4 regions of the Pseudomonas sp. MLB6B genome follow, and region 4 is predicted to be linked to each of the others. Evidence: predicted binding sites of a transcription regulator. Region 4 holds the regulator's gene; each other region holds the start of a gene.
The links. Region 4 encodes FliA, which starts transcription of late flagellar genes. Its sites were predicted from a motif close to CTAAAGTTTNNNNNNNNNNNGCCGNTAA; they were not measured.

Region 1 (4,314 bases), 820 kb from region 4:
ATGCCTTCGGTGAAGAGGTCGTCGGTGTCTTTCCAGCGCACGATGCCCGACAGCGAAAAGATCAGAAAGCCGACCATCGCGCCGATGATCATCGAATCCAGCCACAGCTGCACGACGAACGCCGCCAGGATGGCCAGCCCGGCCACCAGCAAGGTCAGCGGGTTGTACTGCACGCTGACCTGTTCGACCTGCTCGATACGCGCCAGGTCGTAGTCGCGCTTGCGCCGGTAGCTGACGAACACCGCCACCAGCAGGCCGAAGAGCATGCCGGCCGCAGGCAGGGCCATGGCGTGGGTGACGTTGATGCCACTGACGTCGACCCCGGCGCGGCTGACGTTGGCCAGCAGGATCTGGTTGAGGAAGATGTGGCCGAAGCCCACCGGCAGGAAGATGTACGGCGTGATCAAACCGAAGGTGATCACGCAGGCGATCATTCGCCGGTCGATGCGCAGGCGCGTCAGCACGTACAACAGCGGCGGCACCAGCAGCGGAATGAAGGCGATGTGGATCGGCAGGATGTTTTGCGATGCCACCGACACCACCAGCAGCAGCCCAATCAGCAGCCACTTGACCTTGCCGCCTTCGGCCTGCCCCTGGCGGTCGAACATCGCCAGCGCGCGGTCGGCCAACGCGTGGGCGAGGCCTGACTTGGCAATGGCTACGGCGAACGCGCCGAGCAAGGCGTAGGACAACGCCACCGTCGCGCCGCCGCCCAGGCCAGTGTTGAAGGCTAGCAGCGTGCCTTCGATGCCCAGCCCTCCGACGAGCCCACCGGTCAGGGCGCCGATGATCAACGCGATGACCACGTGCACACGGGACAGGCTCAGGATCAGCATGACGCCGACCGCGGCAATGACTGCATTCATTTCTTCGAGTACCTCGTTGCGACAGACGAAAGCGAGCGCACCGGCGCCAGGCTGCCCAAGGCAAGGCCGGTACGAAAGGATGGTTGTTCTTGGAGGGCGCACACTCTGAAGCAGCCCTGCCCGCTTGTCAAAGCGACGCAGCCCACGTCTCGCACGCTCGCCAGGTTTTTCTTGAACGCTCGGATAAAGAAAAAACGCGCGCCGCCGATGCAGTTGCGAGCCCAGGAAACCAACGACGGACCCGCGGGCCGACGCCAGGCTGGAGGGATCAAGCCGGGCGCTTGCAGGGCGCGCCTCCATTCGAGGCGGCTGGGCAGGAGTGCGTGGCAGCGCCACGGGATTACGCGGGTGGTGTCGTCCAGAACTAGAACCGATTCCAAGAGAGTGCCTCATGCCGCTGCGTCAATTGTCCATCCAATGGAAGATCACCCTGCTGGCCGGCTTGTGCCTGGCCAGCATCGTCACGTTGCTGGTCGGCCTATCGCTGTATCGCATGAACGCCAGCGCCGGCCTGGTCGAAGCCAGCAGCATGCAGATGCTGGGCAAGGTCGCCCAGGCGCGGCTGGAAGCGCAGAGTGAGGCCCAGGGCCTGAACGTGCGCCGTCAGTTCATGGACGCCTATCAGTACGGCGCCGGCGTCGCGCGCCAGGTGATGTTCGTGCGCGAGCAGGCGCGCAAGCGTCAGTTCGACGCCCGCGACCTGCGCCAGGACCTGACCGACCAGGTACACAAGGCCTTGCAAGGCAACCCTGACCTGCTCGGGTTCTCGCTGGTCTTCGAGCCTAACGCCCTCGACCGCCAAGACAGCCAGTTCGCCGGTCAGGGGGCCCTGGGCAGCAACGCCGACGGCCGCTTCGCGTTGTACTGGTCGCAACCGCGTCCTGGCCAGCTCACGGCCATGGCCCTGCCCGAGCGGGACATGGCCGACACCAGCATCGGCCCGAGCGGCGAGCCGGCCAACACCTGGTGGGTCTGCCCACGTAGCACGGGCAAGGTGTGCATCAGCGAACCCTATTTCTATGCCATCGACGGCCAGCAGGTGCTGATGACCAGCATCGTCTTCCCGCTGATGGAGAACGGCAAAGCCATCGGTACGTTGTCCACCGACATCAACCTCAACAGTCTGCAAGCCATCAGCGAACGCGCCAGCGCCGGCCTCTACGAGGGCCGCACCACCGTCGGCATTCTCAGCCCCGCTGGGTTGCTGGCCGGCTACAGCGCCGACGCCAGCAAGCTCGCGCAGCGCTATGAGCAGGTCGACCCGGCCCAGGGCGCGGAGCTGGTGCGCACCCTCGGCCAGGGCCAGGCGCAGCAGGTGGTCGAACACGAGCACCGGCTCAAGGTGCTGACCAGCTTCGAACCGGTGCCCGGCAGCAAACGCTGGGGCGTGTTGCTGGACTTGCCCAAGAGCGTGTTGACAGCGCCTGCTGAAACCCTGAAAAGCGAGCTCGACACCCTCAACCGTGAAGGCATGCTGCTGCAACTGGCTCTTGGCATCGCCGCGGCCATCGCCGGCCTGTTGTTGGTCTGGCTGCTGGCGCGCGGTGTGACTCGGCCGATTCTGGGTGTGGCGGCCATGCTCAAGGACATCGCCAGCGGCGAAGGCGACCTCACCCGCCGCCTGACCTACGACAAGCGCGACGAACTGGGCGAGCTGGCCGGCTGGTTCAACCGTTTCCTCGACAAGCTGCAACCGACCATCGCCGAGGTGAAGGCGTCGGTGCAGGCCGCACGCGGCACCGCCGACCAATCGGCAGCCATCGCCAGCCAGACCAGCGCGGGTATGGAACAGCAGTACCGTCAAGTCGATCAGGCTGCCACGGCGTCCCACGAAATGAGCGCCACCGCCCAGGATGTCGCCCGTAGTGCGGCCCAGGCGGCGCAAGCGGCACGCGACGCCGACCAGGCTACCCGCGAAGGCTTGACGGTGATCGAACGCACCACGCAAAGCATCGACCACCTGGCCGCCGACATGAGTACGGCCATGGCCCAAGTAGCGGGCTTGGCACAGAACAGCGACAAGATCGGTTCGGTGCTCGAAGTAATCCGCTCGATTGCCGAACAGACCAACCTGCTCGCCCTCAACGCCGCCATCGAAGCGGCCCGCGCGGGCGAAGCGGGTCGCGGCTTCGCCGTGGTGGCCGACGAGGTGCGCAACCTGGCCCGACGGACCCAGGAGTCGGTCGAGGAAACGCGCCAGGTGATCGAAGCCCTGCAAGCCGGCACCCAGGAGGTGGTCGGCGCCATGCAAGGCGGCCATCAGCAGGCTCAAGGGGGCGTGGAACAGGTGTCTGCCGCCGCGGCTGCGCTGCAACGGATCGGCCATGCGGTGTCGGTCATCACTGACATGAACCTGCAAATCGCCAGCGCTGCGGAAGAGCAAAGCGCTGTGGCCGAAGAGATCAACAGCAACATCGCCACCATCCGTGACGTGACCGAGTCGCTGTCGGGGCAGGCCAACGAATCGGCGCGGGTCAGCCAGTCGCTGAACCAGCTGGCGAACCAGCAGCAGGGGTTGATGGATCAGTTCCGGGTCTGAAGGCTGGGTGGGCGGTACGGCCGGCCTTGCTGGCCGTGCCTGATGCACGGCGCTGCCAGCGCAGCTGCCAAGGCCGTGCATTACCCTCGCATAGGGTTTGACGGTTGGCCTCCGAGGCGCACGCCACCCTGCCCTAGCCATTGCTCTGGTGCGCTAGCGGCGCCGCCTGGCGATTTCACGCGCGAGCGTCACCAGCAGCAACACCCCGCCGGCAAGCCCCAGGGTCAGCGACGCGCCGACGTGGGCGGCCACAGCGCCCGCCAGCAGACCACCGATCGCTTCGAAACCGAAACGCAAGGCGATGTAGAACGACACCACCCTGCCGCGCAAAGCGCTCGGTGCGCCGCTCTGCAATTGCATGTTGGTACTGACGTTGCTCACCGTGATGCCGAACCCCAGTGCGCCCAGTGCCACCAGTGCCACCGGCAACGGCCCAGGTGCCGCCAGACCCAGCAGACCGGCCGCGCAAAGCACGGCACCCGCGGTGATGAACGTACGCAGGCGCGATGACGAACCGCTGACTGCCAGCACCAGTGTGGCGACGAATGCCCCTGCGCCGGCACCGCCCCACAGCCAGCCCAGAGTCCGTGCATCCCCCTGGTACACCGACTTGGCCAGCACCGGCAGCAGCGCCGTGTAGCACGAGGCCAGGACATTGACCACCACCACGCTGACCATCAGCTGCCGCACATCGAGCGTGCACCACAGGTAGCGCAGGCCTTCGCGGATGACCTCTCGGGTCGAGCCGCTGGCTTTGCTGGCAGGGCTGCCGCGCACCTTGATCAGGCCCACCAGCAGCGCGGAAAACGCCAGCGCCGTGAGCAGGAAGCACAAGGCTTCGCCCGCCCAAGCGATCAGCGCGCCGGCCAGCGGCGGGCCGACGAAGCGTGCCGCGTTGATCAGCATGGC
Region 2 (4,314 bases), 2.3 Mb from region 4:
TCAGGGCAGGATCAGTTTCGAGACCGCCGCCAGCATCTGCGCCGGCTGGAACGGCTTGACCACCCAGGCTTTGGCGCCCGCGGCCTGGCCTTCGGCCTTCTTCGAAGCCTGGGACTCGGTGGTCAGCATGATGATCGGCGTGAACTTGTAGCTGGCCAGCTTCTTGACCTCCTTGACGAAGGTGATGCCGTCCATGTTCGGCATGTTCACGTCGCTGATGATCAGGTGCACCTTCTGCCCGGTCAGCTTGTTCAGGGCGTCCTTGCCGTCGCTGGCCTCGATCACGTCGTAACCGGCGCTTTTCAGCGCGATGCCGACCACCTGCCGTACGCTGCTGGAGTCGTCGACCACTAATACATTCTTCGCCATGTTGGGCTCCTAGAAGAAAGTGATGTCTTGGGAATTGGGTTGCACCGCCGCCTCGCCATGGTGGAGGCGCCGTTGCTCCTCGGTGGCGTAGGTGGTTTCCATGCGTGCCAGCCATTGCCGGGCGTCGATGGCCAGCGGCTGGTCGGGGGCTTGGTTGGCCTGCACGAGGTGCTCGTGCAGGGCGTGCATGTTGTCGCGCACGTGGCTGAGGATCTGGCTGACCCGGTCCTGGAACTGCAGGTTGACCAGCACCTCGGTCATCTCGTCGCGGATGCCGTGGCTTTCCTGCTTGAGCAGGTCGGCGGAATCCGCCAAACGCCCGGTGATGTTCTGGAAGCGGGCGAGCACCACTTGAATGGTCTGTTCGGACTCGCTCACCGAATGGCTGTCCTGGTCGGCGCTGCTGGAGGCGGCCTGCACCAGTTGGGTGATGGCGTTGTTGATGATGTCGACCTTGGCCGACATCTGCTGGCCGGTTTCGCTGGACTTGCTCGACAGGCTGCGCACCGCGTCGGCCACCACCGCGAAGCCGCGACCGGCCTCGCCGGCACGCGCCGCTTCGATGGCCGCGTTGAGGGCCAGCAGGTTGGTCTGTGCGGCAATCGCCGCCACATCGGCGGCCATGGTCCGCAGTTCGCCGGTGTAGGCGGTCAGGCTGCGCACCTGGGCCAGGGTCTGGTCGCGGCTGGTCTGCGTGGCCTTGAGCGAATCGATCACCTGGCTCAACTCGCCGTCGCTGCGCGCCAGCGCTTCGAGGGCGCCGTCGGCGGCCTGCCCGTCCAGTTCGCCGGCCGCGTGCTGCGACGCTTGTACGGTTTCCTGCAAGCGGGTGGCGATCCCGGTGAAGCGATCCGCCAGGCTGACGATGGCTTCTTCGGTCTGATGGCGCGAGCTTTCCACTTGCTTGGCCCAGATGGGCATGGCGCCGAGCAGGACCTCGTCGAGCTGTGTCCGGGCGGCCATGCCGTTCCGCGCATGCGCATTCGCCTGGTCCGCCTGTGCCTGCGCGACCGCGCGTTGCACTGCGGTGCGCTGCGAGGCGGCGCTCAAGGCACAAGCGCCCAGGCCGATTGCCACCAGTACCGCGCAGGCCAGCAGGTTGGCCGTCGAGGTCGACTGCACGAGTATCCAGACCACGGCCGGCACGACCGGGATGAATGCGAACCCATTGAGACGCGGAACACCGGAAGAGGTAATGCGGCTGGATTGACGCTGAGCCATGAGTTCGATCCTTGAACGGTGTAGCGGGTGGAGATGACAAAAGGGTTATCAGCTCTGTTTGTAACAACTTTAGACAACCTATGTGCCTTCCGTCCGATTCATGACCAGCGGACGACTGTGTGCTCAGCGTGTCCACACCCGTCCGGATTTCGCCTGAGCGAAACCAAAGGCACCGGTGTTCTGGAGACTAAAGACGTCGTTGTCTTGGGGCTTTCGAGGCCTGCCGCCACCCGTCAGCCCACCCCGAATCCCATGGAATTTATCCCGCCACGCCTACCTCCCACTTAGAAACCATAAAACCGTGTAGGCCCCGTATGACTTCCCTGCGAAATCTCGCCCCACGCCTGACTGCCACCACGCCGCCGGAAGCCTGTACCCCCGTTTCGGTTTACCACGCCTTATTACGCCACCCGCACGACACCGACCTGACCCCGGTGCGCGGATTCCTCGACGCCCAACTGGCGCAAGCCAAACAACTCGGCGACGAAGTCGAAGGCCTGCCCGAAAACCTCGACGACCTGCCGACCTGGATCGAAGAAAACGGCAACGCTGTCGCCTGTGCCTACCGTGAGTACCTCAAGGGCCGGCATGCCGGCGAGGGTCGCCAATACTTCGGCAGCAAGGCCCATGCCCTGTATTTCCTCCAGCACGTGGCCCCGACCAAACTGGTCGACGGCGCCTGGCTGTACAACTCGCTGTCCCACGCCGGCGACTGGCGCTACCACAACTTGATCCGCACTTACCTGGAAGAGCTGGGCGACGGCGACCCCGGCCTGAACCATGTCGTGCTCTACCGCAAGTTGCTGGCCGACCACGACTGCGCGCCGACCGAACTCCTCGAAGAGGCGCTGTACGTGCAAGGCGCTATCCAGCTGGCGCTCGGTCACCTGGGCGACGAATACCTGCCCGAACTGCTGGGCTATAACCTGGGCTATGAACAACTGCCGCTGCACCTGCTCATCTCTTCGTTCGAGCTGAACGAGCTGGGCATCGACCCTTATTACTTCACCCTCCACGTCACCATCGACAACGCCAGCACCGGCCACGCCCGCAAGGCGGTGGACACCGTGCTGGACCTGTTGCCCACGGACGACACCCGTGAGGACTTCATCGCCAGAATGCGCGCTGGATACCTGCTCAACGAACTGGGCAAAGGCACCAAGGCCGTGATCTCCGGCTTCGATCTGGAACAGGAAGTGGTCGCCATGCTGGAACGCAAGCGTACCTTCGGCCAGCACCTTCACTCCGACTACTGCCGTCTCGACGGGCGCACGGTCAACGAGTGGCTGTCGGAACCGGGACGCTGCCGCGAATTCCTCACGGTGTTGGAGAACAAAGGCTGGATCAAACACGACCAGGACCCGGCCGACAGCCGCTTCTGGCAATTGATGGACGGGCCGGGCGCGCCGATGTTCGGGGTGTTCAACGGCTATGAAATGCAGCTGTTGCGCGACTGGATCGCCGGGGATTGGCTCGACGAGCACGCGGCCAGACGGCAGAACCCCTTCCGTGCGCAGTTCCGCCGTCGCCTGTCGGCCGATGCGGCCTCCACGGCTGCGTCGTCCCGCACTACGGTGGCGACGGACGCGCTGATCGACCTGTTGTCGCCCGCACACCACGCGACGCCCGAGGGGTTGAGTGCCACTCGCGTGTATGTTCGTAAACTTGCGGAAGGATCGTTGGCGGTATGAGTTCACTCGATACCCAGGCAGCTATGGATGAGGCTGCTGCGCCTGAAGAGCGGGCCCATGATCTGGCCTTGCTACAGATGGGCCGCACGTTGCTGGCGGAAAACTACCGGTTCATGACCGTCACGCCGCTGACCCACCAGCGCAATAACGAAAGGGCGCAGAACCGCGAGGCGCATAACGTGCGGGACGTCTTCGGCTGGAACCGTCCGTTCGAAGCGCACGTGCTGCCTGGCGTGGAAGCTGAAGCATTACGGAAAAGTGGGGGCATACGCGCTCAGGAAGGACACTGGATCAGCACCGTGCGCTATTCGAGCCTGGGCGAGCTGCTCTTTGTTCACTCGGGCTTCCCCACCACTGCGCGCGATTCGGTCTTCTTTGGCCCGGACACCTACCGCTTCGCCCAGGCCATCGAAGCGCACCTACGTACTTCGACACACCCCGTACGCACTGCGGCGGACATTGGTTCAGGCAGCGGCGCGGGCGCCATCGTGATCGCCCATGCCAGACCCGAAGCCCAGGTACAGGCGCTGGACATCAACCCGACTGCGCTGCGCTTCACGGCCGTCAATGCGGCCTTGGCGCAGACCGAAAACGTTTCGCCTCGCTACAGCGACCTGTTGAACGGGGCTTCAGGCCAGTTCGACCTGATCGTCGCCAACCCGCCGTACATGCAGGACACGCAAAAGCGGGCCTACCGCCATGGCGGCGATCGCCTGGGGTCGGAATTGGCCGTGCGTATCGTCGAGCAGGCGCTGGAGCGTTTGACGCCGGGTGGCACCCTTCTTCTTTACACGGGCACCCCTTGGGTGGACGGCACCGACCTGTTCCTGGAAAGCGCCCAGCCTCTGGTCGACAAGCCTGGGTTCACTTGGTCGTATCGCGAGGTCGATCCGGATGTGTTCGGGGAAGAGCTGGAATCCGAAACCTACGCCTGCGCCGAACGCATCGCTGCGGTCGTGCTTACCGCGACCAAGGCTAGCGGTTTCAAAAGCTAAGTGCAGCATCCTGCCATCAGCCAATGACGATGCCCAGG
Region 3 (4,314 bases), 2.2 Mb from region 4:
CGCGGGTGGCGGTAGGTTCGGCGTGCAGTTGCAACGCCACGTCCCTGGAGGCGCTGGGCGGCACTTCGGTCGACAGTGCGTCGGTAGGCCAGGCATGGATGCCGCCGTTGAGGTAGTGGTAGCGGGTGTGGCCGATGACGTCGAGTAACCAGATGAAGCGGCCGGCCCAGCTGCCGCCCTCTTCGTCGTACACCACGTACACCGCATCGTCATGGTGCCCGAGGTCGGCGAACAGCTTTTCCAGGGTGGCCTGGCTCGGCAGCAGGCCAGGCGCTGGCGGCTGGCCGAGCTGCGTGCGCTTGCTGTCGACCCAGTGCGCGCCGGGCACGTGTCCGGCAGCGTACCGGCTGGCGCTGGTCAGGTCGACCAGAATCAGCTCGGGTGCTTCCAGGCGCGGCAGCAGATCGGCAACCTCGATCACCAGGGGCAAGCCGGAAAAGTCAGTCATCCAGGGTCTCCGAAAAATCAGGGGGCGATTGTAGCCCAGGTACAGGCGCGATACTCGATCGCGCGATGTGGGGCAGGGCCGAGCAGGTGTGCAGGCGCTGCGCGCGACGCCTTAAGCGCCGCGGTTGCCGAAGCTTGCCAGCGCGCGCTCGATGCACGGCATGGTCTTGGCGAAGGCCTGCACGCTGACTTCGGACAAGGGACGGGCACCCTGGTCGGCCAGCACCAGCGCCACTGCGTTGCCGTCCACCGCCAGCGAGCGCAACAGCAGGTGCTCGCTACGCAGCAGCGGACGCAGCGGGGCAGGGAACAAGGGGGCGTACTGGCGATGGTTTTCCGGGGTCAGGCGCAGTTGCGCAGCCTGGCGCACCAGCCGTTCCAGCAGTTTGTTGCCGGTGGTGGGCAGGTTCAGCGCCAGCATCTCCTTGGGCAGCCCGGCGATCTGCTGCACGCGCAGGCAGTCGTTGGTGCGATCGAACGCCAGCAGCATGACGCGATTGAAACCGCAGGCGAGCAGCGCATCGCGGGCCTGGGTGGCCAGGTGCACGGCATTGGTGAAGCGCGTGTTCTGCGCCAGCAGCTCGTTGCACAGGCTGCGCCAGTGCGCCAGGTCCTCTGCCGAGGGCGGCGGTGGCGTCAACATGTCGGGGTGCGGGCGGCGTTGCTGCCAGGGCCAGAGCAGCGCCTCGGCCGGGTGGAACAGGCCCGGGCGGGCGTGCCGGCGGGCGCTGGCGGCGGCCTGTTGGTGCACCTGGTTCTGCACATCGTCCAGGCTGGTTTGCAGGTACAGCGCGGTGAGCAGTTGCCAGCGCAGCAGGTGCGGGTTGTCCCAGCCCACTTGCGCGGCCAGGGCCAGGTTGTTGGCCAGCAGCACGGTGTTGGCCGGCTGGTTGAACCAGCGGCGCAGACCGGGCTCTTCGTCCAGCCGGTGCTGCTGGACGAGGCTGTCCTGCTCGCGGGAGATGTTTATCACCTGGGCCAGTTGCTCGCGTTCTTCGAGCAGCAGGCGGTAGCCCTGGGTCACCCATTCGGGCAGGCGCCAATGCTCGGCCACCGCGCGGCACAAGGCCATGATGCGTACGCCGAACAGCTCCTGCTCCACCTCGGCGGCGTCCTCGCCTTTGTGGATCACGCGCAATTCCCAGTCGTCGAGCAGGGTAGGGAAGGTCAGTGCCAAAGGCCAAAGGGGCGAGAGAAACAGCAGGCTGCCCCAGTGGATCTCCTGCCACAGTCGCGCCAGCCGGCTGGCGAACAGACCGCTGGCCTGCTGGCTGGCATGTTGGCTGATCTGCACGAATTGGTTGAGCACCGGTGGCAGGTCGCCGCTCGGCACGGCGGGCAGCCGCGCCAGCAACTGCGCGCAGCGCGCCAGGCCCAGGCGATTGAGCGCCACTTCCAGGCTTTCGGCCGGTTCGGCCTGGCTGGCGTTGGCCGAATGGTTGGCCTCGCGCATCACCGACAGCACCAGTGCGGGGCTGCCCTGCAACAGTTCGGCGATGTCGCGCAGCGAGCGGCGGCTGTCGTTGATCGCCGACAGCACGCGGTCGTGGCTGTCTTTGGCAACCGGCAGGCGGACGCCATCGAGCAGCTTGACCCACGCCTCTAACGTCGCTGGAGCCTGACTCGGAACCCTGGTTTCACTTGGCATTTTGACATCAGTCCAAACTGGCTTTTCGCTAGGAGTGGCTATAGTCTGGCGCAGTTCTGCCGATAAGTAGAAGAAGAGTTTCAGAGCACCCCTCGCGGTCCTAGATCACCCACGTCAATACGTTGAATCTTATGGCAAAAATTATCGGCATCATCATCGTATTCGCCAGCGTGCTCGGCGGTTACGTGCTTTCCCATGGCAAGATCGCGGCGCTGATCCAGCCCTTCGAAGTGCTGATCATCGGCGGTGCCGCGCTGGGTGCGTTCATCCAGGCCAACCCTGGCCACATGACCATGCACGTCTTCAAGAAGTCGTTGAAGATGTTCAAGTCGCGCTTCAACCACGCCTTCTACCTGGAAATCCTCGGGCTGATCTACGAGATCCTCAACAAGAGCCGCCGCGAAGGCATGATGGCCATCGAAGCCGACATCGAAGACCCGGCCGCCAGCCCCATCTTCAGCAAATATCCGTCCATCGTCGGTGATACGGCGATGATCGCCTTCATCTGCGACTACCTGCGCATCATGTCCACCGGCAACATGGCGCCGCACGAGCTCGAAGGCCTGTTCGACATGGAACTGTTGAACATGAAGGAAGAACTCGAACACCCGTCCCATGCGGTCACCGGCATCGCCGACGGCATGCCCGGTTTCGGCATCGTGGCCGCGGTACTGGGTATCGTGGTGACCATGGCCTCGCTCGGCGAAGGCGACCAGGCGGCCATCGGCATGCACGTGGGCGCGGCGCTGGTGGGCACCTTCTTCGGTATCCTCGCCGCCTACGGCTTCTTCGGCCCACTGGCCAATTGCCTCAAGCACGATGCCAAGGAAGAGATCAACGTCTACGAGGCGATCAAGGCCTCGCTGGTGGCCTCGGCCTCCGGCATGCCGCCGACCCTGGCCGTGGAGTTCGGCCGCAAGGTGCTGTACCCGGGCCACCGTCCGAGCTTCTCCGAGCTGGAACAGTCGGTGCGCGGTCGCTGAGTCATGGAGAACAACCAGCCCATCATCGTCAAGCGCGTCAAGCGTTTCGGCGACGGCCACCACGGCGGTGCCTGGAAAATCGCCTTCGCCGACTTCGCCACCGCCATGATGGCGTTCTTCCTGGTGCTGTGGCTGATGTCCACGGCCACCCCGGAGCAGAAGATCGCCATCGCCGGCTACTTCCAAGACCCGATCGGTTTCGCCGAAAGCGGCACGCCCTATGTCATCGACCTGGGCGGTTCGCCGGAAATGGCGCCGGACAAGACCATCAACCCCGAACCGAAGATGGAATCCACGCCGCCGCTCAACCCGCAGGTGAACAAGGACCAGATCGAGAGCATGGCCGAGCAGGTCGAGCGCGAGCGCCTCGAACTGCTGTTGCAGGAGTTGCAGAACAAGGTCAACGAGAACCCGGAGCTGCAGAAGTTCAAGGACCAGATCCTGTTCGAGATCACCCAGGACGGCCTGCGCATCCAGATCATGGACGCCGAGAACCGACCCATGTTCGACCTGGGCAGCGCGCGCTTGCAGCCGTATTTCGAAGACATCCTGCTGGCCATGGCAGACACCATCAAGGCGGTGCCGAACAAGATCAGCGTCAGCGGCCATACCGATGCCAAGCCGTTCGTGGGCGGGGGCGGGTTCGGCAACTGGGAGCTGTCGGCCAACCGCGCCAATGCCGCGCGCCGTGCGCTGGTCGCCGGGGGCTATTCAGAGGAGCAGGTGGCGCGGGTGGTGGGCTACGGTTCGTCGTCGCTGTTCGACCGCAAGGACCCGCTCAACCCGGTCAACCGGCGGATCGACATCGTGGTGCTGACCAAGAAGGCCCAGCGCGACATCGAAGGCGAGCAGGGCACCCAGGCACCTGGCGACACCCCGCAAGGCACGTCGGCGCCCGGTGCCGCGGCCCCTGGCGCAGCGCCGGCAGGCGCCGCACCGGCAGGCGCTACGACCCCGCCCAGTGCCAGCCTCGACGGCGCGCAGCAGGCGCCCTTGCAACCGCGCGAACTGCGCCAGAAGCTGAACATCTTCGAAGACGGCACGCTGCGCATGGAAGACAGTCAGGAATAACCTGGCCCCCATCGACAGAGCGCTTGTCGTTTGTCGCGCCTGAAAACATAACGCCCATGAACCGTGCCACGGTCATGGGCGTTGTGCGTTCACCGGTATGCGATCGCCGGCCTCAGTAGGTTTCCTGCGGCAAACTGGCGATGATCGAGCGGTAGCTGTTCATCC
Region 4 (4,314 bases):
CAGCTCGTCGAGCAGGGCTTCGAATTCGTTCTCGGAAATGTGCTCGTCGTTGCCGGCAGGCGCTGTTGCGGCAGGTGCCGCGGTTTGCGCTACGGCGCCCGGCGCTACGGCGCCCGACGCAGCGGCGCCCGACGCGGCGGCGCCCGGCAAGGCGTCGGTGGTGAAGCTGCCCTTGCCATGCAACTGGTCGAGCAAGGCTTCGAACTCGTCGTCGGTGATCTCGTCGCTGGCCGCAGCCGGTGCCGGCGTCTCGGCCGCCGCTGGCGTGGCCTTGGCCGAGAACTGGCCTTTGCCGTGCAACTGGTCGAGCAAGGATTCGAATTCAGCGTCGGTGATTTCGTCGCTTTCGCCACCGATCGGCTCGGCCGGCGTCGCTTCGACGCTGGCCGGAACGACTGGCGGCTGCGCAGCGGCGGCAGCTTCGGCCTTGACCGCGTCGAGCGAATCGAGCAGACGCTCGAACTCGTCGTCGGTGATGTCGCTGTCGTCGGCCGCTGGCGCAGTCACGTCAGCCGCAGCCGGTGCAGCCGGAGTCGCGACGGCGACCGGTGCCGCCGGCTCCGGCGCGGCCGGCGTTGCGACGCCCGGCACTTCGGCACCGGCCGGCTCGGCCAGGCGTGCCAGCGCGGCCAGCAGCTCGGGCGTGGCCGGGGTCACCTCGGTCCGCTCGCGCACCTGGCCGAACATGCCGTTGACCGCATCCAGCGCTTCCAGCACCACGTCCATCAGTTCGGCATCCACGCGGCGTTCGCCCTTGCGCAGGATGTCGAAGACGTTCTCGGCAATGTGGCAACACTCAACCAGCTCATTGAGCTGGAGGAAGCCGGCGCCCCCTTTTACGGTATGAAACCCGCGAAAAATCGCATTGAGCAGGTCCGCGTCATCGGGTCGGCTTTCCAGCTCGACCAGCTGTTCGGACAACAGCTCGAGAATTTCGCCGGCCTCAACCAGGAAATCCTGGAGGATTTCTTCATCGGCGCCGAAGCTCATTGAACGTGCTCCTTAAAAACCAAGGCTGGATAGCAAATCGTCTACATCGTCCTGACCGGACACGACGTCCTCACGCTTATCGGCATGAATCTGCGGACCTTCACCTCGAGTCGGATGTTTTTCTTGGTCTTTTTCATCGCGCAGCTGCTGATGGTCATGTTCGATACCGGCGAAGCGGTCGACCTGACTGGCCATCAACACCAACTTGAGCAGATTGCTTTCGACTTCCGTCACCAGCGCAGTGACGCGCTTGATGACCTGGCCGGTCAGGTCCTGGTAGTCCTGGGCCAGCAAAATGTCGTTCATGTGCCCGGCGACCTTGCGGTTGCCTTCGGCGCTGCTCGTCAAGAATCCGTCGACGCGGCGCGCCAGGTCACGGAACTCGGTGGCCGAGACTTCGCGGCGCATGAAACGTTGCCAATCGCCACTCAGGGCCGAGGCCTGCTCGGCCATGTCGTTGAGTACGGGCGTGCTTTCTTCGACCAGGTCCATGGTGCGGTTGGCAGCGTTCTCGGTCAGTTTGACCACATAGCCCAGCCGCTCGGTGGCATCGGTGATCTGCGAGACTTCTTCGGCCTGCGGCATGCGCGGGTCGATCTGGAAACTGACGATGGCGCTGTGCAGCTCGCGGGTCAGCTTGCCGACCTCGTTGTACAGGCCCAGGTCGCGGGTCTGGTTGAGCTGGTGGATCAGCTGCACGGCGTCGCCGAAACGGCCTCGTTCGAGGCTCTCGACCAGCTCGCGAGCATGCTTTTTCAGGGTGCCTTCGAACTCACCCAGAGAGGTATCGATAGATTCCATTGCGCCCCCTGGCGGCTTAGCCGTTCACGCGCTCGAAGATCTTTTCGATCTTTTCTTTCAGCACCTGGGCGGTGAAAGGCTTGACCACATAACCGTTGACCCCGGCCTGGGCCGCTTCGATGATCTGGTCGCGCTTGGCTTCGGCGGTGACCATCAGCACCGGCATGCCCTTGAGCGTGTCGTGGGCGCGGACCTTGCGCAGCAGGTCGATGCCGGACATGCCGGGCATGTTCCAGTCGGTGACGAGGAAGTCGTAATGGCCCTTTTCCAGCATCGGCAACGCCGTGGTGCCGTCGTCGGCCTCGTCGGTGTTGGTGAATCCCAGATCGCGCAGCAGGTTCTTGATGATCCGCCGCATCGTCGAGAAATCGTCAACGATGAGGATTTTCATGTCTTTGTTCAATTAGAGATCTCCAAGCAGTCTCATCACGCGCCCGGCGCCGAGCGCGTGCGTCATTCGTTCTTAAAGCGGCAAAGTGCACGCCTCGAGGAGCAAGCGATGCGGCGTTGCCAAACAGTTACGCGCTTTGTGAAGCCACCGCGATCCGCTCTTACCTACCACTTGCCACTTGCAACTCGTAGCCGGCCGCCCTATCGGGCGCGCCATTCCCCCAGGCGACTGCGCAGGCGCGCCGCACATTGGCTGTGCAACTGGCTGACCCGCGACTCGCTGACCCCCAGCACTTCGCCGATTTCCTTGAGGTTCAGCTCTTCGTCGTAGTACAGCGCCAGGACCAGACGCTCGCGTTCCGGCAGGTTGGCGATGGCGTCAGTCAGGGCTGCCTGGAAGCGTTCGTCTTCGAGGCCACGACCCGGTTCCGGCGAGCCGCTGGCGCCGTCTTCGTGCAACCCTTCGTGCTCGCCGTCCTGCAACAGATCGTCGAAACTGAACAGGCGGCTGCCCAATGTATCGTTGAGGATGCCGTAATAGTCATCCAGCTCCATCTTAAGTTCGGCAGCGACTTCATGATCTTTAGCGTCACGTCCGGTTCTCGCTTCCACGGCGCGCATCGCCTCGCTGACCATGCGCGTGTTGCGGTGCACCGAACGCGGGGCCCAATCGCCCTTGCGCACCTCGTCGAGCATGGCGCCGCGGATGCGGATGCCGGCATAGGTCTCGAAGCTGGCGCCCTTGCTGGCGTCGTATTTGTTGGCCACTTCCAGGAGACCGATCATTCCGGCCTGGATCAGGTCTTCGACCTGCACGTTGGCCGGCAGGCGCGCCAGCAAGTGGTAGGCGATGCGCTTGACCAGCGGCGCATAGCGCTCGATCAGTTCGTACTGAGCGTCCTTGGACGCACGGCTGTACATCTTGAATCCGCTCGCACTCATAGCACCGGCCCTGCGCTGGTCGGCTGCACCAGGCGCTCTACGAAGAACTCCAGGTGGCCGCGAGGATTGGCTGGCAGCGGCCAGCTGTCGACCTTCTGCGCGATGGCCTTGAAGGCCAGGGCGCATTTGGAACGGGGAAAGGCTTCGTACACCGCGCGCTGCTTCTGCACGGCCTTGCGCACCGACTCGTCGTAGGGCACGGCGCCGACGTACTGTAGCGCCACATCGAGGAAGCGGTCGGTGACCTTGGTCAGCTTGGCGAACAGGTTGCGCCCTTCCTGCGGGCTCTGCGCCATGTTGGCCAGCACACGGAAGCGGTTCATGCCGTAGTCGCGGTTGAGCAGCTTGATCAGCGCGTAGGCGTCGGTGATCGAGGTGGGTTCGTCGCACACCACCAGCAGCACTTCCTGGGCGGCGCGCACGAAGCTCACCACCGAGTCGCCGATGCCGGCTGCGGTGTCGATGACCAGCACGTCGAGGTTGTCGCCGATTTCGCTGAAGGCCTGGATCAAGCCGGCATGTTGCGCAGGCTGCAGGTGCACCATGGTTTGCGTGCCGGAGGCTGCCGGCACGATGCGCACGCCCCCCGGGCCTTGCAGCAGCACGTCGCGCAGCTCGCAGCGGCCTTCGATGACGTCGGCCAGGGTGCGCTTGGGCGTCAGCCCCAGCAGCACATCGACGTTGGCAAGGCCAAGGTCGGCGTCGAGCAGCATGACCCTGCGCCCGAGCTCGGCGAGCGCCAGGGACAGGTTCACTGAAACGTTGGTCTTACCGACGCCGCCTTTGCCACCGGTCACGGCGATGACCTGTACGGGATGCATGCTACCCATGTCTGTTGTTTACCTTGTCTCGCTTGGACCCATGCCACAGTGGAGGCCAACTGCCCGCCCCGTTCTGTAGGTACTTTTCGCAGCACATCTCTCAACCCACCCGCTTGCCTGGGTGGTGGTACAGATCAGCGAACATGTCGGCCATGGCCTCTTCGCTGGGTTCGTCCTGCATCTGCACGCTGACCGCACGGCTCACCAACTGGTGCTTGCGCGGCAGGTGCAGGTCGTCAGGAATGCGCGGCCCATCGGTGAGATAGGCGATCGGCAATTCGTGACCGATGGTCAGGCTGAGCACTTCGCCCAGGCTGGCCGTTTCGTCGAGCTTGCTCAGGATGCAGCCGGCCAGGCCACAGCGTTTGTA

Region 1: a site for FliA is predicted at 1,050-1,077, ahead of ACSMEV_RS14260 (methyl-accepting chemotaxis protein). Genes of this name have one in related genera too.
Region 2: a site for FliA is predicted at 1,636-1,663, ahead of ACSMEV_RS00415 (methyl-accepting chemotaxis protein). Genes of this name have one in related genera too.
Region 3: a site for FliA is predicted at 2,134-2,161, ahead of motA (flagellar motor stator protein MotA). Genes of this name have one in related genera too.

What each region holds. Positions count from the first base shown of each region.
Region 1 is NZ_CP199313.1:3,230,585-3,234,898, forward strand. Features, by position in the region: gene ACSMEV_RS14255 (Na+/H+ antiporter family protein) at 1-866, opposite strand, end outside; gene ACSMEV_RS14260 (methyl-accepting chemotaxis protein) at 1,258-3,405, shown strand; gene ACSMEV_RS14265 (MFS transporter) at 3,559-4,314, opposite strand, start outside.
Region 2 is NZ_CP199313.1:92,047-96,360, forward strand. Features, by position in the region: gene ACSMEV_RS00410 (response regulator) at 1-369, opposite strand; gene ACSMEV_RS00415 (methyl-accepting chemotaxis protein) at 379-1,590, opposite strand; gene ACSMEV_RS00420 (iron-containing redox enzyme family protein) at 1,905-3,281, shown strand; gene ACSMEV_RS00425 (methyltransferase) at 3,305-4,276, shown strand.
Region 3 is NZ_CP199313.1:214,471-218,784, reverse strand. Features, by position in the region: gene ACSMEV_RS00845 (rhodanese-like domain-containing protein) at 1-448, opposite strand, end outside; gene ACSMEV_RS00840 (HDOD domain-containing protein) at 560-2,095, opposite strand; gene motA (flagellar motor stator protein MotA) at 2,227-3,078, shown strand; gene motB (flagellar motor protein MotB) at 3,082-4,149, shown strand; gene rsgA (small ribosomal subunit biogenesis GTPase RsgA) at 4,262-4,314, opposite strand, start outside.
Region 4 is NZ_CP199313.1:2,405,832-2,410,145, reverse strand. Features, by position in the region: gene ACSMEV_RS10655 (chemotaxis protein CheA) at 1-990, opposite strand, end outside; gene ACSMEV_RS10650 (protein phosphatase CheZ) at 1,003-1,791, opposite strand; gene ACSMEV_RS10645 (chemotaxis response regulator CheY) at 1,808-2,182, opposite strand; gene fliA (RNA polymerase sigma factor FliA) at 2,383-3,123, opposite strand; gene fleN (flagellar synthesis regulator FleN) at 3,120-3,953, opposite strand; gene flhF (flagellar biosynthesis protein FlhF) at 4,045-4,314, opposite strand, start outside.